3 regions of the Ureibacillus sp. 179-F W5.1 NHS genome follow, and region 1 is predicted to be linked to each of the others. Evidence: riboswitches for the same ligand, from Rfam matches in the RefSeq annotation. Region 1 holds a riboswitch; each other region holds the start of a gene.

Region 1 (7,724 bases):
TGTTAAATTTAAACAATACGAACCCTACATTACATCAAAATTTCCTGATAAAAAATCAGTTATTTTAACTTGTATGGATACTCGTTTAGTTGAATTGCTTCCAAAAGCTATGAATATGCGTAACGGAGATGTAAAGATAGTAAAAAGTGCCGGGGCACAAGTTAGCCATCCCTTTGGAGCTATTATGCGTAGCTTATTAGTAGCTGTTTATGAACTAAAAGCAGATGAAGTATATGTGATTGGCCATCATGATTGTGGGATGAGTGCAATTGATCCAGAATTGATGATTCACCATATGATTGAACGTGGTGTAAATGAAGATATTATTAATACTGTAAAATTTTCAGGTATTGACTTAGTGGAGTGGCTTAGAGGATTTGGAGATGTTTCAACAAGTGTTTTGAAAAGCGTTGATTTAATTCGCAATCACCCATTAATGCCAAACGGAACGCCTGTCCACGGACTAATCATGGATCCGAATACTGGGAAGCTGGATTTACTTTCCGATGGGAATGAATATTTAACGAAAAATAATTTGATTGATACGACAAAAATTGAACAATAATGTAAAAGGGTTAATCTTAAACGATCGTTTAACATTAGCCCTTTTATTGTACGAAAACGTTTATGAATAATAATCATATCGTAGTAAAGAATATAAATAATGATCTTCCCAACGGCCGTTAATATATAAAAGCTCTCTTAATAGACCTTCTCGAACGAAATGGGCGTTTTCTAATACTTTAATGGAACCATCATTTTTCGGTGATACATAGGCTTCAATACGATGTAATTGTACATTTTGAAAGGCAAATTCAACGACTTGTTTAACTGCTTCCGTAGCAAAACCTTTTCGAGTATAATTTTCATCAATCGAGTACCCGATGAACGCACTATTATAAGGCAACCTTTTTATGGCATATAACGAAATATGACCGATTAAATAATTCCTTCCCTTTTCATAAATACCAAAGGAATATTCTCGATTTGCTCGTAGCAAATGCATACTCTCTAATATTTTTTTAAATTGAGCTTCTTCCGTGTAAAACTCATCCTCATGGAGAGGTTCGTGGATAGACCAAAAATACTTATTCCTTCTCATTAAATCCGCTAAATTTTTTGCATCGGATTCCACTAATGTCCGTAATAATAATCGATCACTTTCGAGCTTTATCAAATGATCACCCTTTTTATGTAGTAAATTCAAAAATTTTTTTACCATCCCGTATACCTTAAAGCCTTTCCTCAAATTTTATCCAACTGTTTCCATCATTTACATTATGAACGTCTTTATACAACCCTTAAGAAATTATTCTTGATGATTAAAAAAATTCCTTTAAAATACTTCTTATTAATAATCGCTTATTTTTTATCCACTATTACATGTATGCATACAATAAACTGAATATTTACGCCCAGCTTATTATGCTTTCTAAATGTTTGAACATTATATTAGTAAAGGTTACTTATTTTCAAAAAAGGGATTCACCATCTAATCAAAAGTAGGATATTATAATTCATATGCTCTAAACATCCATTGAAAACTAGGAGAACTGTAGCTATATTTTATATCTGTATTTTTTTATCGAAAGCAATTGAAAGATTGTTTAGGTTTTTCCAAAATTTTATTACTATTTGGAAATTGTTGTTCAAATCTTAGTAAATGTATATAATTTTATAGAAAGGAGAGGAAAGAATGGGTCGTATAATCCTGCTATTTACATCGGTTATTGTAGTCACACTTTTTACAGTCAATGCATTTTGGCTACAATTCAAAGGGCATTCCACTATTCAAATTATAGATCGTTTACCGATTCTATTTGCACCAGCTAATTTTATTTATTACATATGGGTTCTTGTGTTCATTTTTCTTTTCCTTTGGATATATAACTACATAAAATTACGCCGCACTGATTATTTTATTTCGATACCCCAAGTTATTCTTTTTTTATGTGTAGTTATTTTTCAGATTGCTTCCCTGTGGAGTTGGCATAGTGAACATTTTTTACTATCCTTTGTTTTATTTTTTATACAAGTCATTTTATTATTTGGACTTTATTTAACTTATCCATTAAAAAAGGAATTGTTCAAATTAAGAATGCCTATTGCTATTTATTTTAGTTGGTCTACCTATCTACTAATTCTACATGGTTGGTACTTACTTGTTGATATGCAGTGGAAAGGTTTCGGTTTAAGCAGTGCCCTTTGGACAGTTATTCTTATGACAATCGGTACAGCCATTGCACTACATCTTCGTTATCATCATTTTGATATTGTGTATCCAATCGTTTTTATATGGTGTTATTTAGGAATTGCAGTTTCAAATGGTTTTGATGAACTTTTAGTAACGACCGCCGCTCTTTTCTTAATAGGTGTTTTGGTAGTGGGCATATTCTTTATGAAAAAAAATCCTGCGCACTTGAAGTAATTCTTCAAGTGAACAGGAATTTTTTTTTAATCTTCAATTTGTGTAATGATGATTGGTTTGTCTTTCGTAACAATAACCGTATGTTCGATTTGTGCTACTAAAGATTTGTCAGGTGTAATAAATGTCCACCCATCTCCAGCTTCCACAATATGTTCTGCTTTTTCGGATATGAATGGCTCTACAGCTAAAACCATTCCTTCCTTCATAATCGTTGCATCCCAAGCATCATAATAATTTAAAACGTGATCTGGTTTTTCATGTAGGGAACGGCCAATCCCGTGACCAGTTAAATTCATAATAACAGTTAAACCATTATCTCTCGCTTCCCGTTCAACTGCTTTACCAACTCGATTTAACTTTGAGCCCGCTTTTACTTTTGTCATCGCACGATCAAAGGCAGATTTTGCAACCGTACATAGCTTTTCCTTTTCAGTATAACCACTTCCTACAACAAAGGAAATACCCGTATCCGCAAAATATCCATTTAAAGAACCAGAAACGTCAATATTGACCATATCTCCTTCTTTAATTTCCTTTGAACCAGGAATCCCATGGGCAACTTCGTGGTTTACACTAATGCAAGTATAACCAGGGAAATCATATTCTCCTTTTGGTCCAGAAATTGCGCCTGCCTCTTCAAACATACGTCCTGCAATTTCATCTAACTCTTTTGTCGTAATACCCGGTTTTGTTGCTGCTTTCATGGCTTCACGAATTTCAGCGCAAATACGGCCAATTTTTTTCAATGCTTCTAATTCTTCTTTTGTTTGAACAATCATGTTAAACGTCCTTCCTATATACATATCTTTATATAATATACCATAATCGAAAAGGTTTTTATGACAATTGCACCTGATAGGAAATCGTTTTTTCTTTTCAGAATTATCTATACGTAGTCCTTTTTTAGATCGAATGATGGGATTATCTATTCAGTAATAAAACATTTCTCGAACTTTCATTGTTTCTATTTAAACAACTAAAAAACCAAGAATACCGTATCGATTCTTGGTTCTTCTTTATCATATTATAGAATTTATTTTATTAAGAATTGGCTTTTAGTAATCTAGGAGAAGCCGTAAAGATTAGTACACCAACGATCGCAGTTAAAATAATCGCTGGAATCATATAAGATCCGTTATAAACGATTGTGTACACCCAGACGTTTTGATCTCCTGCATACTCTGCAAAGAAAATCGCACCAGCAATGGTATGTGCTGCGTAACGCAACAATCCACCAACAACTGTTCCAAAAACAATGTATAATCCCATTCTTTTTTTATTTAAATTCGTAGCAGCATCGACGATTTGCTTGCGGAATATACCTGCAAATCCGACTACTGAAAAGGCAACAATATAGTCTAGTAACCCTTGAGCCCAGTGAAGGATATAGCCACCAAGAAGGATTTGGATAAGACCGATTAATAGTCCAGTGATTATTCCAGCAGATAATCCCCAACGAATAGCGATTAAAAGAATCGGAACCATCACAAAACTAATAGAGCCACCTTGTGCCCATAACGAAAACGATAATTTGTCTAACACAACACCAATTCCCGCGAAAATAGCAATTTCAACGAGCATTAATAATCTTTTATTGTTCATAACAACTCTCCTCTCTTTTATTCCGATGTAGAACATTGAGAAGGAATAGAAATCTTCGCCCATTATTATTTGGAAACAATGCCCCTTTACTCCAAATAAAAATGGCGTCAGGACAGAGCCTAAACGCCATGAATGGAGTCGGTTTCTATCCACATCCCTTCGCAAGTACTAACTTACAGGTTCAAAGAGTTAGTGCAATAAGTGCACAATCTCAGCTGACTTCATCAGCTCCCCTTGTGGTAAATACATCATTTTTTATTGTTAGAACACATTTATTGTATCAAAGTATATGATTTTTTCAACTAGGTTATTAAGATAAAGATATGTGTCTTAAAAAAGAAAAGGAGAAATACTAGCTTACTTAATCGTTCCTTCAATTTCTCCATTTTTTGAAATGGTAAACTCTAAACTTTTTATCGGTAACTCCGATTCTAAAATTTCATTTAATGTATGATTTTTAACAAAATCTTCAACTTTAGCTTGCTCCTTTATTTGCACAAACTCCACCATGATTGGTTTACTTTTTAATCTCTCTAAAACACTATTTATTTTGCTTTTATTTTCAAATGAGAGAGTGCTATCGAAAACATACAATTTAATCAAGAAATATTTACTATTATAATAATCTACAAAGTCTTCAATACCGTCTTTGTATTCTTTTATACTTTGTGTTAATAATTTTATTTTTGTATTCGCATTTGGTAAGTATTCTCGTACAATTTCGTTCATATATTCGGAACCTGGTTCCACTAAGTCTAAAGTGAAGTAATCATCGGTAAACTCCATTTCTTCATCTTTCTCACCATCTTTTATATGCACATTGAAGTTTGCATCGTATTTACTTGAATAAACTACCAAATCATTATACTGTGCCATCAAACTTGCAGATTGAAAGGATACCAGTTCAAAATCATCATCATATTTACTTAAATAATCAAGGGCTTTATTTTTTAATGCTTCAACTGCTTCTTCTTTAGAAACACTTTCTTCTTTCCCGTTCCCAATGCAACCGCCTATTCCTATTATTAAAGAAATCATTAATAGTATCATTAACATTCTTTTCATAAAAATAACTCCAATCGGAACTATGTATGATTCTCTATAGTCCCCTCTTCAATTTCTCCATTTTTCTTGCTAGAATAATCTAAACTTTTTAGTGGGAGATCTGATGTTAATAATTCATTTAAACTGTGATTCTTTACGTAATTTTCTAAATCCCCCTCTGCTCTTGTTTGTACAAATATGATTCTCATAGTTTTATTATTTTGTCTCATTTCCTCTAATAAACGATTCATTTTAGTTTTATCTTCGAAAGAGAGTGTACTGTCAAAAACATATAGTGAAATTAAAAATTGATCACTATATAGTAGTCTTCAAAATTATCAATTCCCTCTTTATACGCTTTTAAAGTTAAGTTTAATAACTCTATTTTTGTAACAGCATTAGGAAAGAACTTTTTAACGATAGTATTCATATATTCCGAACCAGCTTGCTCTAAATCTAAAAGAAAATAGTTATCGTTAAATTTGTCCTCATCGGTCTCATCAATATAGACTTTGAAATTCGTATTGTATTTTTTTGAATGCACAACTAAAGTATGATAATGTTCCATTACATTTTTCAATGTAAAAGATAACGGTTCAAATTCATCATCATATTTACTTAAATAGTCCATGGCTTCATTTTTTAATGCTTCAACTTCTGTTTCTTTAGAAACACTTTCTTCTTTCTCTTTCCCAATACAACCACCTATACCTATTACTAAACAAATGGTTAGTATGATATAAAATTTTTTTCTCATATTTAATTTTTCCTTTTATCCTACTTATTCTTGTTTGATGTGTAATCTTTAAAACCATCTTTATCGATATAAAGTCTATATTCATTCAAAATCTTATAATCTTTTAAATTAGATTTATCAAAGAAAGATAAGCTACTAGGCTTTTCCAAAAAGCTTTCGTAATCCTTATCCGAAATTAAAAAAACATTCATATAATATCCTATTTCTGGGATTTCGCTGTGAATCTTTTCCATAATAAGCTGAAATGAAGTAGATGTAATTGTCGAATTCTCTTTTACAATAACTGAAGTTGTAATATATCTAGGAGAATATTTTTCAACATATTCAGCTAGCGTGATATCAAGATTTGTTTCTTCTTTATCATTAGCACTAAGATAAAACATATTAGTAGAAGTCTGTAATTCGACTCCATCCATTTCACCTTTTATTTCTTCATTTATATTCTCACTAATAATTCGTCCAATATAATCGTCTTTTAATTCACCCTCTTTTGTTGTAATCGCATTAAAATGGAGTGTTTCGTCATTTTGGGGGTAAACATATGTTTGAACCGTGCCGCTTCCACCTCTACGGGATCTTCCTCCAATTGAGGACACTTCAAATTTAATACCATATTTATCCTCAAGCGATGATTCAATCTTGTTAGACGTTGTTTCATTTAATGAGCTGCATCCACATAGAGCCAAGAGTGTAGCTACCATCACAACACTATCTAAAAACAATATTTTGTTTTCATTTCCAACCTACTCTCGCATAACTTTTAATTAATTTCCCCGATTTAACATGTTGTTTATAGCTTCGTCCGAATCGACGAAACCATCTTTTGTTAACTCAACAAAAACTTTACTATCATAGTCATAACCTTCTAAATCAGAGGGATCTATATTTGCCACATTCTTTAACATTTTATTCACTTTTGTATATTCATCATCATTAAATATCCAATAAGTTGCGGAAATAGAAGGGCCATTAAACTGATTGTAAGTTTGTTGTACAATCGTTTTTAATTTTTCTGCTGTAATACTATCACCATTTTTCATGACAATTTCAACGAAAATATAGTCCGTTTTCGATTTTTCAATATATTCATCGATTGTCATATCTGTTGTAATATCAAAGGATTGTTCAGTATAACTATTAATCCATGAAGAAGCATCTAATCCTTGATCTTCAATCACTTTATTAAAAACCGATGCAAATTTATTCATTAAAAGCATCTCAGGGTAATTTTCAATAATGTTTTTTGATTTGTCCATAATGGCTGTAAATAGAATGTCAGATTCTAATGCTTTCACATACGTCGTTACCGTATCATTACTTTTCGTCCCCCTCCGTTCCCCTAAATATTGAACTTCAAAGGATTCATTGTACTTTTCGGATAACTTTTCCTCAATGATTTTAGCTGTTTTTTCATTTACATCACTACATCCTAATAGACTTACAATAGAGAGTGTGATTAATAATCTACCTATCCTTTTTAAATCGAATTTCATTCATAAACCTACCTTTACCTTTGTGTTAACCCCAATTTACTCCACAAGTTCAAATTGCTTATAAATATAATGGTACCAAATTCTTCCTAAATTTAACAAAAGGCGATGGATTTACCATCGCCTTTTTCTTTTTGCTATAAATTTATGATTATTTATATTCTTTGTTAAGTTTTTTATTCTTAGAATCTCTATTTCTCATTGAATAAGAAAATGAGCCTATTTTTACTTTACGACGATGGATGTTTTACTATAGCCCTCTTTTAATTTTTCAACTTGTAAAATTGCCGGCATTGCTGCTTTTAACTCAGAAACATGGGAAATGACCCCAATCATTCTTCCTGATTTTTGGAGATCGATTAATGTATCAATGGCCTTCATAAGCGATTCTTCGTCAAGGGAA
Region 2 (7,724 bases), on a different contig from region 1:
AACTAAAGTGAATACCATCCTTTAACCACCACATAATGATCCTGTCATTGAGGCTACTTTAATATCAAAGTCGATGTATTCTTTCGTTACTGCTTTTTCGGCATTTTCTCTCCTCGTCGCTTAATAAATGAAATAGTTCGTTTTCAAACTTCCGCATTTCAAACAATACACCGATGCATTTCCGATGGTCATACAAGAAATCTAATAAAATGACGAATGTTCATGATTCGAGAGGTCTTTCATATGAATTAAATCACCTACTTTATTCGACAATACGTCGATAATTTCATCGGTGATTTGTTTTAATAAATCGTTTATATCTTGGTAATGTAAATAGAACGTTGTGCGATTTAGTTCGGCGCGATTTGCAATTTTTTGAACCGTTAAATCGGCGATGGATGGGTTTTCGGCTAAGGGAGAAAACTGCATGTTTAAACATTTTATTCGACCGAATGGATCCGCTCCATTCCTAAAAATAAAAAAGCGGTCTATGCCAATGTTGAAAAGAATAAACTAACTTGGATTGTATATTTTGATGAAAAACTTCTGGAAGAAGAAAAAGAAAGATTAAAAGTGGCTTTAACCGAAATAATATGTGACTTTCCGGAAATATCCACTGTCGATTTGCAATATTTTTATCATACTGAACCTATGGATATGAAAATACTAACTATTACAATTGGCTTTTTACTAGATATGAAGGTGATTAAATATTAGAGCCTGATCTAGTTTGCTAGCGTAGGAAAGTGAGTCCATACATGGGAATGTTTACAATTATTCCGCAGTTTCATTTTTTGAGCGTTTTTCGTTTTTAAAGGAAAATGGCTCCAATGAATGTCTTCGGATTATAACCAATAAGGAGGAATTACTATATTTTGTCAGTTTCAATCAGGCAGGGAAAACATCGAATAAAGTTGTTATTAGCTAATATCACCTTGCCGTTGGAAGAAATTACACTACGTATAAGTGCAATTGATACAAGGTATCCAGAACAATCGGTTTCGAATAAGAAAATATTCTTTTTCAAAGAAAGTGACGAAATCACCATAAAACTATAGCTGTTGAGTAGTAATTAAATGGTTAACCATTAATGGGAATAAAAATTGTTTTCCAATAACCATTAAGAATACCTTGTGTCTAATTAGGAAAGTCTATAATTATAGAGATTTTTATATCATTAAAATTTACAGATTGGGGTCTTTTAAATGGAGTCAATATGGTTAGAGTATGCCTGGACATTGTTGATTCTAATTGGATTAGAAGGATTATTATCAGCTGACAATGCTCTAGTACTTGCAGTTATTGCCAAGCATTTACCGGAAGAACAGAAAAAAAGAGCTATAAATTACGGAATTCTATTGGCCTTTGTTTTTAGATTTGCTGCACTTTTTGCCATTTCTTTTATCGCCAATGTGTGGCAGATACAGGCGATAGGGGCTGCCTATCTTCTATATCTAGGATTAAAGCATGTCATTCAGGCACGGTTTGGTAAAGATAATAAGAATATTCATAAGGATGATGAAAAGGAATCCGCAGGGAAAGGTTTTGGTGCTACTGTAGGGAAGATAGCATTGGCGGATCTTGCTTTTGCAGTTGATTCTATTCTAGCCGCAGTTGCTCTTGCCCTCGGTCTTCCAGATTCTCCACTAGGCGACTTTGGTGGTATGGATGCAGGTCAATTTATCGTTGTACTACTTGGAGGTATTGCTGGACTTGTTTTGATTAAATTTGCAGCAACTTGGTTTGTACAACTTCTTGATAAACGTCCAGCTTTGGAAACTACAGCATATGCCATTGTTGCTTGGGTTGGTGTTAAATTAGCTGTAATCACGCTTGCCCATGAGGATATCGGTGTGTTGAATCATCACTTCCCTCACAGCACTACGTGGACACTAATCTTCTATGGAGTATTAGTAGCTATTGCCCTACTCGGTTGGTTTGCGCCTAGTAACAAGTCAAAAGGAAAAGATGTATCGTTATAGATAAAAATAATCTATAAAAGCATTGCCTTACCACTATCTTCCTATAGTCCCTTCGTATTAAATTGAACCTTGTTGGAAAAATTTGAATTGACTTTTAAAAAAAACGGATGTAGAGTGAAAATTAAATTAATAGGAAAGACCACTAGGGGAGCCATTTTGGCTGAGACAGAGTAATCTGGACCCTTTGAACCTGATCTAGTTCATACTAGCGTAGGAAAGTGGAGTCCGTGCATGGGTATGCTTACAATTATTCTGCCGCTCCATTTTTTGGAGCGGTTTTTTCGTTGTTGAAGGAAAAATGGCTCCAATGAACGTCTTCCGATTATAACCAATAAGGAGGAATTAACATGAGTTTTTCAGCAGAACTTAGGAGGGAAGCAACTCCTATCTTTAACGCAATTTTTGAACATCCTTTCGTACAAGGAATCGCAAAAGGAGATTTAAAAAGGGAACAATTAATCCATTACGTCAAACAAGATTTTGAGTATTTAAGTTCCTTTATACGAATCTATGGAATTGCTATTTCAAAGTGCGAGAATCGTGAAGATATGGCCATGTTTAATCAACAAATATCATTTGTTTTAAACAGTGAAACCCATCCGCACCAAAACTTTTGCCAAATCGCAGGTGTACCATACGAAGAGTTACAAGGATATCCGTTATCACCATCTGCTCACCAATATATTCGTCATATGCTGACCGTTGCCCATGAAGGAACGTTAGGCGAAATTTTAGCTGTTTTATTACCTTGTCCGTGGACTTACTGGGAGATTGGAAAGAAATTATTGAATGATGTAAAACCAGATCAATTCCATCCATTTTACGAATGGATTCATTTCTATGGTAGTCGTACGGATTCCATTACGACAAAATTCTGTGAACGTTTAGATGAATGGGCGTTAGATGCAACAGAGAAAGAAAAGGACAAGATGCGAAATCATTTTTTACTCAGTTGCCAGCTTGAATATATGTTTTGGGATATGGCTTATCGGCTGGAAGAATGGCCTGTCAAAATGGAGGCTGTCAAAGAATGAAGTGGAAGATGAAAGAAGTTGTTCTTGCGGTTATTTTATCCGTAGCTTGCGGTGTTATTTATTTAGGCTGGTCGACCCTTTGGATTCCGATTTCCGCTCTAGTCGGACCAGTTGGAGCAGGATTTATGTTTGGGATTTGGGTCATTGCTAGCCCAATCGTTGCTTATATCATCCGTAAACCTGGTGCAGCCTTTATCGCGGAGGTTGCAGCAGCGGCTGTTGAATTACTAACGGGTAGTCACTTTGGTTTATCGGCTCTGTTAGTAGGCGTTTTCCAAGGGATTGGTTCCGAAATAGCCTTTGCCTTATTTCGATATAAACGTTATAACCTCTTTACATTAATGCTTTCAGGTGCTTTAGCGGGGGTTTTAGGAATTGTTTATAACTTATTGGCTAACGGTTTTGGCTATTACACAACGGGCGTATTTTTTGCAACATTAGCGATTCATATTATTAGCGGAGCGATTCTCGGAGGATGGTTAGGGAAAGTGGTAGTAGACGCCTTAGCTAAAACAGGGGTGTTAGAACAATATGAAATTATGAAACAGACGAGAAAAAAGGGCGAGATCAATGAAAACGTTTCTAGGCTGTAAAAACTTGTTTATTCGCTTCTACAATCGCTCTGAACAATCGCTTCAAAATATAACGTTGTCCATAAATAAAGGGGAAAAAGTATTAATTTTAGGACCTAGTGGGAGTGGGAAATCAACTTTGATTTCCGCCCTTGCTGGTATTATTCCGGAACATATTGAGGCCGAAGTAAATGGTGAAGTATTTTCTAGAAAACATGTTGGCGTGATGTTCCAAGATCCGGATTCTCAATTTTGTATGTTGCATGTAGATGAAGAGATTGCTTTTAGTCTGGAAAATCGATCTATTCCTCGAAATGATATGGACAAAATGATTGCAGACATAATGGGGCAAGTCGGTTTGAACGTAGATAAGAGAACACCGATTGAAACATTATCAGGTGGAATGAAGCAACGATTGGCGTTGGCTTGCCTGTTAGCATTACAACCCGAAGTGTTGTTTTTTGATGAACCAACAGCCCAACTAGATCCGAAAGGTAGACAGGAAATATTTGATTTACTACACCAATTATCGAAAAAAACAAACCAAACGATGGTCTTTGTGGAACATGTATTAGATGGTTGTATCGAGTGGATGGATCGGGTCATTTTGTTAAATGATTGTGGAACTGTGATTGGGGACGGAAAACCAAAGGACATTCTTCAAAACTTCCAGAAGGAAATGGAAGTAGCGGGGATTTGGCGACCAAAGGTTTTTCCTGAAAAGTGGTCGGAAGTAGTGGAGAATACGTCCCATCCTATATCGATGAAACTATCTGAAAAACTTGAAACGAAGCTAGTTAATAATGAAAAGGGAAATAATGACGTAGTGATTCGTACAGAAAATATGGAAATAGGCTATGGGAAAAAGACGATTATTAGCGACATTAATGTAGAAATCCGTAAGGGGCAATGGGTATCTATTATAGGGCAAAACGGAAGTGGAAAAAGTACGTTCTTAAAAAGTGTGATTGGTTTAGAGCCTATAAAAAAAGGACAACTTTACTTTCAACATAAGGAATTAAAAAAATGGTCCGATCGGGAATTATTTGAAAAGGCTGGCTTTGTTTTTCAAAATCCAGAACATCAATTTATAACAGATACGGTATTTGACGAAATTGCCTTTGGTGGCCGACAAAGAAATTGGCCAAAGGATTTAATTGAAACAAAAACAATGCAATTATTAAAGGAATTTGGATTGGAAAGATATCGCGACGCTCACCCTTTTACATTAAGTTTAGGGCAAAAACGTCGATTAAGTGTGGCGACAATGTTATTGTTCGATCAAGTTTTACTATTACTCGATGAGCCTACTTTTGGCCAAGATGAAAAAACGACAAATGAATTAATTCGTTGTTTAAAAGAAAGGCAGAATCAGGGAACGACTATTATGATGGTGACCCACGATATGGATTTAGTTGATCATTATTCGGATCAAGTCATACTCTTTAACGAAGGAAAAGTGATGTATCAAGGCCAACCGTATGGATTATTTTCTGATGAAAAAATGGTGCGGGAATGTGGGTTGATTCCACCGCTCCATTACCAGTTAATGCATGAAAGAAGGGGGCTTGTTTTCGTATGAAGGCAAACGATTCCTTCCTCGCTTCTTTAAATCCGAGTTGTAAGTTATTTACGCACATATTCGTCATGTTTCTATTAATGACGATATCCAATCCAAAGGTGACTTTCTTCATATGGATTCTCGGTGTATTTGTTGGCGTTTTTTTAGGAGGTTGGCGAATTTCGTACCTTTTCAAACGGCTTGTCCCATACCTAGGGTTTTCCATTCTTGTCTTTTGGATGATGGCGGCCTTTGGCGAAGGGGAAACAACGATTTGGAAATGGGCTTGGTTCCATGTGACGGAGGAAAGTATCACAAATGGCTTAACGGTCGCATTAAGAATGTTAGGCTTTGTCACGTATGGCTTATTATTTACTTCTACAACCGATTTAACCTTGTTCATTATGAGTTTAATTCATCAATGTAAGCTTTCACCAAAATGGGCCTACGGATTACTAGCTGGATTTCGGTTTATCCCGCTCTTTCAATCGGAATTAAAGCAAATGAAGACGGCCCATAAAGTAAGAGGATACAAACAAAAAAATAGTTGGAAAGCGTTTATGCGGTATTCCATCCCATTGTTTAGTCAAGGAATACGAAAGGCAGAGCGAATTGCCATTGCAATGGAAGCCCGTGGATTTACAGGGACAAAAGAGAGAACATATTATCAAACGACTCATGTAGTTGCGAAAGACTGGGCTTATGCATTTTTATTATTAATCGTTGTAATAACGTTGATGGTGGTGGAGTGATGATTTAGTTTAACGGTCGCATTCTGATTCGGATGTGCATATCTTACTGAAAAACAGTAGGGTGTGTGACGTAAGGTGATGAAAAACTTTTCTAATGAAGTTTCCCTTCCGAAAGATACAGCTCCCCATTTATTTTCAAATGTGGAATGGTGGTACTATTTTGCTTATCTTACGGGAGAAAAAGGAGGCCGATATGCGACAATGGCTTCTTTTTTTCGAATTGGGGAAACCGAGTTAAATAAAGGCCATTATTTAATTTTTTCTCTCATTGATCTGGATAAAGAAATTCAGTATAACTACTCCCAAATCGACGCAACATTAAAGTGGAATTTAAAAGCTTTTTATCTTCCGTTGTATTTACTACTTCGACCAAATGATAAGCGGATATGGAGATTGCAAAAAAGCTTATTGAAAGGGAAAATTCCTTCTCCCCATACGCAAATGAAAAAAGTGACGATTGAACATAACCCAACCGAGCTTTTTTATGGAGATCATCAATTATCGTTTTTCGGTGAAAAGGAAGATCGTTTTAATGTACAACTAGTCGATAAAAAATTAGAAATCGATTTACAATTTGCGCCCCTTAAATCCATTGCTCTTATTGGTGAAGATGGTAAGCCAGATGAGTTATACTATTACTCCTTTACGAAAAACGAAGTACAAGGACAGATTCGTACGGAACAAGGAACCCAAAAAGTAACAGGTCAAGGTTGGTTTGATCACCAATGGGGTTGGGATTATGCATTATTAAAAGGAAACGAAGGGTGGAATTGGTTTGGTCTGCAATTAAATGATGGCCGAGAGTTGTTATTAAATGAAATGCATACCAGTGGCGAGAAAACCTTTTCCCCGATGGCCAATTTAATTGAACGGGACGGAACATTGCGTTTTTCAAGAAATGTGGACTTTCAAGAAATGAAACATTGGCAAAGTATACAAACAAAAGGAAAGTATCCAATCGAATGGAAGATTGTTATCCCTGATTTTTCAATGGAATTAAACGTAAAGGCTGCTTTTCCCAACCAAGAAATGCTTATTATTGGTCCACTTCAAGCGATATGGGAAGGAGCTTGTATTGTATCGGGTCAGGAAACTTTAGCGAGTGGAAAAAGGAAAAATATTTATGGAAAAGGCTTTATGGAACTAGTCGGATATGCGAATTAAATATTTAATGTTAGTATTACTCCATCACGAAAAGATATGTCCAACATTTGTAGCTTTCCTTCGTACATATTTTGTAGCCAAATTTCAATACTAAAGTGGAAACGAAAATTGGCGTAGGAAGGGAAGAGACATATGGCGAAGCATTCAGATACAAGTTGGAAACAGGATCATCCAAGTACATTGTTCGGCAACTCGGTTCAAAAGGCTGATCGCGCGGTGAAGCAAGCGATGTCCCACCCAGAGGAAATAGCAGTGGAGCATGCTTTCAATTCCATCACCCACGCAGAAAATGCGTTTTCCAATGCAGTCCAACATGAAGAACATATGGATATGATTGAAGCAAATAAACAGCATTTAGATAAAGTGAAACAACAATTACGTGAAGTGGAAGAGATTGTGGAAGAACAAAAATAAATTGGTATTACAAACAATGACAGCTAATTGGCAAATCAAATGCCAATTAGCTGAATTTTAAATTTTATTTGATTGTTGCGTCCTCGAAAGTATTAACGTATTTTGCTGCTTGGGAACCTGAAACTTTTCCAAAAACTGCACCGGACATCAGTCCAGAACCACCAGGATAATTTTCATAGAAAATACCACCAACCATCTCGCCTGCTGCAAAAAGACCTTTAATCGGTTTTTCATTTTTGTTTAAG
Region 3 (7,724 bases), on a different contig from region 1:
GAGAAAAGTTATTTTTTGAAAAATGTTACTGAATTTTGTAATACTTTCTCAATTTTTTCTTCTAAATCGTTTGTACGTTCAAATAAAATAGACCGCAGATGATCAATTTGTCGCATAACTTTTTCGATTAATCCTTCATTATTATCAACCCGATCTAAAACATCTTTTTGAGCTTCTTCGATAAAGGTCATTTGATGAACTAACTGTTGATTATGTTCACTATGGGCTTGAATTTGTTCTTCCAACTTTTCTTTTGTCATGGCAACTGTTTCTAAACGGGTAATTAACGCTTCGTTTATAGCTGAGTAATCTTTTAAAATCGTAACAATCTCTTTATATTCATCATTTAAAACATCAATTCGACTTACAATTTCTTTTTGAGAATAATTGATCGCATTTACTTGATCAAATAGATCCTGATGGATATGTTGTTCCTGAAGGATTGATTCGTTTAATGTACGATGTTGATTTTCAATATTTTCCAATCGAATGTCGACTTGTTGATCCAATGTTTTTTGATGATGCTGGAATTCCCTTAGTTCATCTAATCGTCCATTTAATTTTCTCAATTGATTTGTTTGATGCTCATTCCAATCATTTTGAGAATAGTGTATTTGATTTAAGGAAAATTGTAAGTTTCGAGTTGCATTCACTTGTTGTTCAATTAACTCGGATAAGTAATCTCGCTTAAATTCCACTTGATTCGGCTCTACTAAATGATTCGACTGACTAAACACTCTTGGGTGTTCTTTATTATTAATATACAATCCCATTTGAGGACACCCCCTTTTGCTCGCCTCACCTAGTTTATGCGGCAATTGTCTAGAGGGTTCAATGATGGATTGTTCACTTCATTACTATGCTAGGTTGCTTCAACTTGCAATTCTTTTTTAATTAATTGATAGTTTTCTTCATGGCTTTTAATTTGTTCTTCTTTATATTTATAACCTTGTATTAAAAAACGATGATCTCTGTTTTCTTTAATGGCATTTCGTAATTCCTGGATATAACGATAAGAAGTTATTTTTCGGAAAATGACTTCCTCTTTAATATTTGTTGGATCACCATGTCCCGGTACTAGAAGGTGAAAAGAATGATTGTCTAAAATTTTATTGGTTTTTCGTAATGTTTCTTCATACTTTTCACTATTAAAATAAATGAAGGGAAATTCAACATTTGACAAATAGTCCCCAGCAATCCATACACCTAAAGGTTCTACTACAATAAAAATCCCATCATTTGTATGACCTTCTGCCATATAAAAGGTAAATTTCGTTTCACCTACTTCTAATACTTGTCCATCAAAGGTTACTGGGATATTAACAGGAGGATAAAGAATAGGATAATCTCGATCTAAATAATATTGATCATCAAACTGTCTAATTTGATGAAGTATCGCTTCTTTATCCTGTCGATTTTCGAAACGCTCACTTGCAATAACAATTCCGTCTTGAAAAGCACCGTAACCAACAATATGATCCCAATCGGAATGGGTAAAAATTAAATAGATAGGGCGATTTCCTCTAATCTCTTCTACATATTCTTTTATTTCATTTACTTCGATAGGGAGCAAATTTGGATCCACAATAATGATACAATCATTGGTTCGGATAACAAGGGATGTCGTTTTGTAAATTAAACTTTGAAAAACAGTTACATTGTTTGATTGATATGCTATCAATAAGTATCACCCCTATAGTAAATCTATCATTATTACTAATAAAAGAAGTGCACGCATCATAGGAAAATGATGGTACACTTTTTATTTATGCTATTATATTGTATTCTACTACTATTTTGTGAAATGTTCTTTAATTATACTAGAACATTACTAGATTTTTTCCATACTCGGAAAATCGTAGTCATTGGTATTTGATAGACTTTATATGTCTATACCTCTTAATATGCTATATTTTCTCAACATCCTTTCTCCTCCATTACTAATCAACGGAGGATTTCTATTGATTTTAGTAATTTTTAGTTTTAAATCTATTAACAGTCTCTCTTCGGTTTGAACTTTGACAAATAGCGGAGATAACTGCTACTCCGTCTGCACCAGCTTGAAGAACTTCGTTAGAATTTTCCGTTGTGATGCCACCTATCGCGACTATTGGATAATTCGGATACTTGTTACGTATTTCCTTTATAAAACTTACACCAGTAGGAGGTTCTGCATCTGGTTTTGAAGTTGTCTTGAAAATAGGTCCAATTCCAACATAATCCGCTCCATTTAATACGGCTTTTGACATTTCCTCTTCATTATGGACGGAAACACCAATTATTTTTCCTTTAAATTGTTCACGAATGTTTACTAACGCCATATCTTTTTGTCCCACATGGATACCGTCTGCCTGTAATTTCAAGGCTAGCTCCACATCATCGTTCACTATAAATGGCACATGATAATGGTTGCATAAACGTTGACATGCTCTAGCAAACTCTACATATTCCTCCCCTTTTAATGCACGAGGACCTTTTTCCCTAAATTGAAACATTGTAATTCCTGCCTGCAAAGCATCTTCTAATACGTTTAAAGGCTCCTCTTTACAGTTTTCCGTTCCCATTATAAAATAAACTGCTAAATCACTACGATTCATCTACAATCACCTCATATTGGCCTTTCCTTTGTTGATAAGCAAAATGGTTGGTAGGTCCATGCCCGTGTCCGATATTTAACGGATTTTCAATCGCTAATTGAACAAATTTTTTCGCTTCAATCATTGCTTCCTTAAGGGATAATCCTCTCCCTAAAAAGGAAGTAATGGCTGCCGAAAAAGTACATCCTGTTCCATGGGTATGTTTTGTATGAATTCTTTTACTTATCATGGAAAAAGATGTTCCGTCGGCTAAATAAACTTTATCTGTTGCTGTATTTAGCTCCTTCGAATGACCGCCTTTCATTACAACACACTGCACTCCATATTGCAGCATTGTATGGGCTGCCTTTGTCATATGATCCTCGTTTTCTATTTTAATGCCGCTTATTACTTCTGCTTCAGGAATATTGGGTGTTAACACAGTAGCGATGGGCAACAAAGTATTCTTTAATGCATCTACCGCTTCTTTTTGTAGTAGACTTTCTCCACCTTTGGCAATCATCACAGGATCAATTACAAGTTGAACGTCTTTCTGTTGTAAGTAATTGGCGATGACTTCAATAATTTCAGCTGAAAAAAGCATCCCTGTTTTGACCGCTTTTACATGAAAGTCAGAAAAAACGGAAGTTAATTGTTGAAGTACGAAATCAGGTGAAGTAGGAAAAATCCCTTGTACACCTAATGTATTTTGAGCAGTAAGGGCCGTAATAACGGTTGTACCAAATACTTTTAGTTCTTGAAAGGTTTTTAAATCTGCTTGTATACCTGCTCCACCACCACTATCTGCACCTGCAATTGTCATGACAACGTCCATTGTTTACCACCTCTAGATAATAAATGAATACTGTTTATGATTTCTTCTTGAAATGTACCGAGTAGAAGGTGGTCACTCGCCAACTCCGCTACACGTTTATAATCCATGAATAACTCACATAAATTGGATAATGGGTTCCCTTCAAGGGTTAAAGCTGCAGCGCTTAACGCACTTAGTAGACATCCAGTACCAGTAACTTGGGTCATTAATTCATGTCCACCAACTGTCCAATATTCTAGATAGCCATCTGTTAGAAAATCCTTTGATCCTGTAACAGCAACAAGACAGTTATATTTTATTGCAACTTGTTTTGCTACAGTTGGTAGATCCATGTCCCCGTTACCACTATCCACCCCTCTACCTTGCCATTCTACCTCTGCGATGGTTGCTAATTCGCCCATATTACAGCGTATTAGTTGAACGTTTACTTTTTCTAGAATATCTTTAATCGCTCGTTGTCGATATTTTGTAGCTCCAACACCGACGGGATCTAGTACAACTGGGATGTTTAACTCATTTGCTTTTTTTCCAGCAATCATCATAGATTCTAACGTTCGAACATTTACGGTTCCTAAATTAATTAATAAGCCATTTGCTATAGAAACCATTTCTTCTACTTCTTCCATTTCATCTGCCATTACTGGTGATGCGCCTGTAGCTAATAATCCGTTTGCTGTAAAATTAGCTACAACATAGTTTGTAATACAATGAACTAATGGATTTTTTTTTCGAATACTCGACAACGTCATATTACTTTCACCTCGGTATTTTTTTCGATTCCTTTGTATAGCTAATTTTTATAAATAAAAACGCCCTTTTGTTCAAAGACAAAAGAGCGTTTAAATTCCAAGATATCATTATGTATTCTCGAAAAAATCTTTGCTCCCTACGTCAGTCTTAACTGTCAGGTTCAAAGGGTCAGGTTTTAACCTTCTCAACGCAAATTGCGTCCCCCTGCAAGAGTATTTGATTGATTTCATATTAACATAAAACTAGTTTTCTACAAGTTAAATTAGGAACAAGAATTAAATAATGAACTAAGTCCTATAAAAAATTTTAGATTAAAAAGGTATTTCGTTAAGTTTTATAGGAGTTATTTGATCCTTTTCCCAATCTTCACGGATGAAAGCATAGCATAACGAGTCGTAAATCGTACCATTATCATTTTCCCATGCATTTCTGAAATAACCTTCTTTCACAAACCGACAATTATAGAGAGTTTTTCTCATCGCCAAATTATCCCATCGTGTATGAGCCTCAATTCGAATTTTTTTATCCGGTAAAGAAAAAAGATATTGAACAATCCAATCGACAGCTTGTGTCCCATACCCTTTTCCCCTTACCGTTTTATCTAACCGAATATCAAACAATGGTATCGTATCATTTATATCATCGATTACAATGAGACCAATTTTTTTATCTCCCTTTAAAATCCAAAATGTTTCTCGATTATGAAAATAACAGCCATTATGATAATTTTCAATGATTTGTTCTTTTGATGGATTGGGAATTGAATGGAATTCCCATGTATTTTTTGTCATAAAAGAAACTAAATCATCTAGTTCGTTTTCAAATTTCTTAAAACGAATATTATTCATTGGTATCACCCCTATCTTCTACATTCGACAAAAAGGGAATATTTTCCTTGTTTAAAATGATATTAAGAATTGAATCCCATTCATTAAAATCTTTCTTCGGACAAATCTTGATTAATAGACAGTGCCACTTTATAACCGTCTGCAGCAGAATTAATTAGTGAAGATGGGCTTATTCTCTTTAATTCACCTGCAATATAAACATTTTGACAAGACGTACGACCAAGTCCATCCGTTATAACCTCGCCGTGTTCGTTTATGTCACAATTGAATTGTACTAGAAAAGGATTCGGACGATAAAAGGTTGGTACAACAAAACCACCTGAACAGTTGACTTTTTCTCCAGATGCTAATTCGACTTGTTCAATATAGCCACGATCTCCGATTAAATTTCTAATAGGTTCCATTTTTACTAGTATGTTTCTTTTTTCTAGTTCACGAATTCCTCTTTTTGAAAATTCTCCACCGTTGGATAATACAACGAAATCCTTGGACCAATTATAGAGTAATTTCGCCATATGGAGGGCATGTTCTTCCATTTCTGCAATAATAATGAGCTGCTTATCCCTTAATTCCCAACCATCACAATAGGGACAATTAAATAAACTTTTACCATAATAATCCCTAATACTCGGTATAGAAAAATGTTCTTGGATTCCGGTTGCAAGTAAAAGTTTGTCGGAAATAAACTCCTGCCCATCTTTTGTTTTGGCAATAAATTGACCATTTTGATTCTTCGAAAGTTCTTGAACAGTCGTTTTGAAATAATGAACGGATGGATAGCGGGTTATCTCCCTCATTCCGATTTCTTTAAATTCCGCTGGTTTGATGCCATCACGGGTAAGAAAACCGTTGGATTGATTTGCTACTCGATTCCGATTTGTTCCATCATCAAAAAGAGCAATTTTTCTTCTAGCCCTACCTAAAGTCAAGCTCGCACTTAATCCCGCTGGACCTGCCCCTACAACTACACAATCAAATACATTCACTACTCTTCGATCCTTTACAAATTAATATTTATTATGTTTGCTTTTCAAATTCTTTCATTTCCTTATTTCAACATAAAAATAGCGTTGACCTTTTCGATCAACGCTAAACAAACTTTTAGTTGTATTTTATAAACTAAGTCTATCCAATATTTTATTAAATAAATTTTGTAATTTGTTCAAGTGGCAGACGGGATGAACCATAAGCAGGAGCAGCTGCTTCACCAATAGCAATTAGGATAATAGGTACTTCATTTTTTGGTAAGTTGAATTTTTCCGCAAATTTCGCTTTATCAAAACCACCCATCGGTACCGTATCATACCCCATTTCTTTAGCTAACAGCATAATTTGCATTGAAACTAAACCAGCATCGAAATGAACAATATTTTTAATAATATCTTCTGGTAAACTACCATACATCGAAAGGGAATTTTTTATCATTAAATCCGCTAATTCTCTTGGCATATAACCTTTTTCATAATTGGTATTATAAATTTGTTCTGAGTTTTTGTACATTTCCAAATCACCAAGAACGGCAATAATCGCTGAAGATGTTTCAACTTGTTCTTGGTCATTTGCAATTGGGCGCAACTCTTTTTTCACTTGTTGATCATCAATTACAATGAAACGCCATGGTTGCATATTACTTGAAGATGGAGCTGAAATGGCATTTTCTAATAAAGCTTGTAATTTTTCGCGTGGGATCACGACATCCTCTTTATATTTACGAACGGATTTTCTTTCATGCATGATTTGTTGAATTGTGTTTGGCATTTTTATACCCCTTTCAATATGTCAATATCATTTTTAATAGGAATTGTTTGTTCAATGGGATTAGCTGTATCATTTATCATGACTATTAAAAATCTAACCAGTTTGTTTTCCGGAATTAACCATTAGTTTTTTTAACATCATTTGTAGCTGTTGTTTTTCCTTCGTTGTAAAGTCGTGAAATAATTCATCGAAAAATTGTGTTTTATTTGAATCACAGTTTTCCAAAATAGCCATGCCATTATTTGTTATTTCTACTATCACTTCTCGATTATTTTGTTTGTTTCGATTTCGATAGACCAAATTTTTCTCTTCAAGAATTTTTAAATGTCTTGTAATTGCAGCTTGATCTATCTTCAACTTCTTCTGTAATTCGATTTGTGAAAGTTGTCCACTATTCAATAAGGTATACAATATTTCATATCGAGTTAGACTAATCCCTGTACACTTTTCAAAGTTTTGTGTAACTTGTCTATCAATATTTTTGAACATAAACATCATATTTTTTACATCTTCGCAAGATTGATCCATTTCATTCCTCCTTATCAATTGATTAATCAATCATTGACTAGTCAATTATAATATAAATAATCTATTAATCAAGTTTTTTGTTTTAGTGAATTACTATATTTAGTATCAAACTTTTCTTTTCAAAATATACTTCATTTTTTTATCCAAATAATAGATTCTTTTCCTTCTAACAATTTGGCTTTTAATGTAAATTATATTTAAAAATAACATAAAAAAGCCCATACAATTTAGATTTTTTTCTAACTTGTATGGGGAGAAAATTAGGAATTTTTTTATTCTAAGTTGGAGAATTTCGCTAAATCCTTTCGATTTCCGATCGTTACTAAAATATCTTCTATTTGAAGTAATTCATCAGGAGAAGGTGAAACAATAATCTCACCGTCTCTTAAAATAGCAATAACACTCACATTATATTTTGCCCGAATATCC

What was found. A riboswitch is a leader RNA that binds a small molecule or an ion and turns the genes downstream of it on or off. The one in region 1 is predicted to bind thiamine pyrophosphate.
Region 2: it holds a riboswitch for thiamine pyrophosphate, as region 1 does, so the genes downstream of both, tenA (thiaminase II) here and thiT (energy-coupled thiamine transporter ThiT) in region 1, are expected to answer to the same signal.
Region 3: it holds a riboswitch for thiamine pyrophosphate, as region 1 does, so the genes downstream of both, thiM (hydroxyethylthiazole kinase) here and thiT (energy-coupled thiamine transporter ThiT) in region 1, are expected to answer to the same signal.

Annotation. Positions count from the first base shown of each region.
Region 1 is NZ_JBIQFG010000009.1:77,812-85,535, reverse strand. Features, by position in the region: gene ACH0B5_RS06585 (beta-class carbonic anhydrase) at 1-565, shown strand, start outside; gene ACH0B5_RS06580 (GNAT family N-acetyltransferase) at 626-1,177, opposite strand; gene ACH0B5_RS06575 (hypothetical protein) at 1,697-2,428, shown strand; gene map (type I methionyl aminopeptidase) at 2,455-3,207, opposite strand; gene thiT (energy-coupled thiamine transporter ThiT) at 3,470-4,030, opposite strand; TPP riboswitch at 4,168-4,275, opposite strand; gene ACH0B5_RS06560 (hypothetical protein) at 4,388-5,095, opposite strand; gene ACH0B5_RS06555 (hypothetical protein) at 5,116-5,325, opposite strand; gene ACH0B5_RS06550 (hypothetical protein) at 5,376-5,831, opposite strand; gene ACH0B5_RS06545 (hypothetical protein) at 5,852-6,532, opposite strand; gene ACH0B5_RS06540 (hypothetical protein) at 6,596-7,324, opposite strand; gene ACH0B5_RS06535 (AAA family ATPase) at 7,547-7,724, opposite strand, start outside.
Region 2 is NZ_JBIQFG010000036.1:4,357-12,080, forward strand. Features, by position in the region: partial or broken gene ACH0B5_RS13925 (TetR/AcrR family transcriptional regulator) at 1-439, opposite strand, end outside; gene ACH0B5_RS18100 (MafI2 family immunity protein) at 466-717, shown strand; gene ACH0B5_RS13930 (TerC family protein) at 1,206-1,982, shown strand; TPP riboswitch at 2,117-2,216, shown strand; gene tenA (thiaminase II) at 2,330-3,016, shown strand; gene ACH0B5_RS13940 (ECF transporter S component) at 3,013-3,609, shown strand; gene ACH0B5_RS13945 (ABC transporter ATP-binding protein) at 3,587-5,170, shown strand; gene ACH0B5_RS13950 (energy-coupling factor transporter transmembrane component T family protein) at 5,167-5,901, shown strand; gene ACH0B5_RS13955 (lipocalin family protein) at 5,980-7,065, shown strand; gene ACH0B5_RS13960 (DUF2564 family protein) at 7,198-7,479, shown strand; gene tcuA (FAD-dependent tricarballylate dehydrogenase TcuA) at 7,544-7,724, opposite strand, start outside.
Region 3 is NZ_JBIQFG010000021.1:44,863-52,586, reverse strand. Features, by position in the region: gene ACH0B5_RS10825 (hypothetical protein) at 9-773, opposite strand; gene ACH0B5_RS10820 (MBL fold metallo-hydrolase) at 863-1,681, opposite strand; gene thiE (thiamine phosphate synthase) at 1,968-2,597, opposite strand; gene thiD (bifunctional hydroxymethylpyrimidine kinase/phosphomethylpyrimidine kinase) at 2,587-3,411, opposite strand; gene thiM (hydroxyethylthiazole kinase) at 3,396-4,160, opposite strand; TPP riboswitch at 4,278-4,377, opposite strand; gene ACH0B5_RS10800 (GNAT family N-acetyltransferase) at 4,473-5,009, opposite strand; gene ACH0B5_RS10795 (NAD(P)/FAD-dependent oxidoreductase) at 5,093-5,995, opposite strand; gene ACH0B5_RS10790 (nitroreductase family protein) at 6,150-6,767, opposite strand; gene ACH0B5_RS10785 (MarR family transcriptional regulator) at 6,861-7,295, opposite strand; gene ACH0B5_RS10780 (potassium channel family protein) at 7,568-7,724, opposite strand, start outside.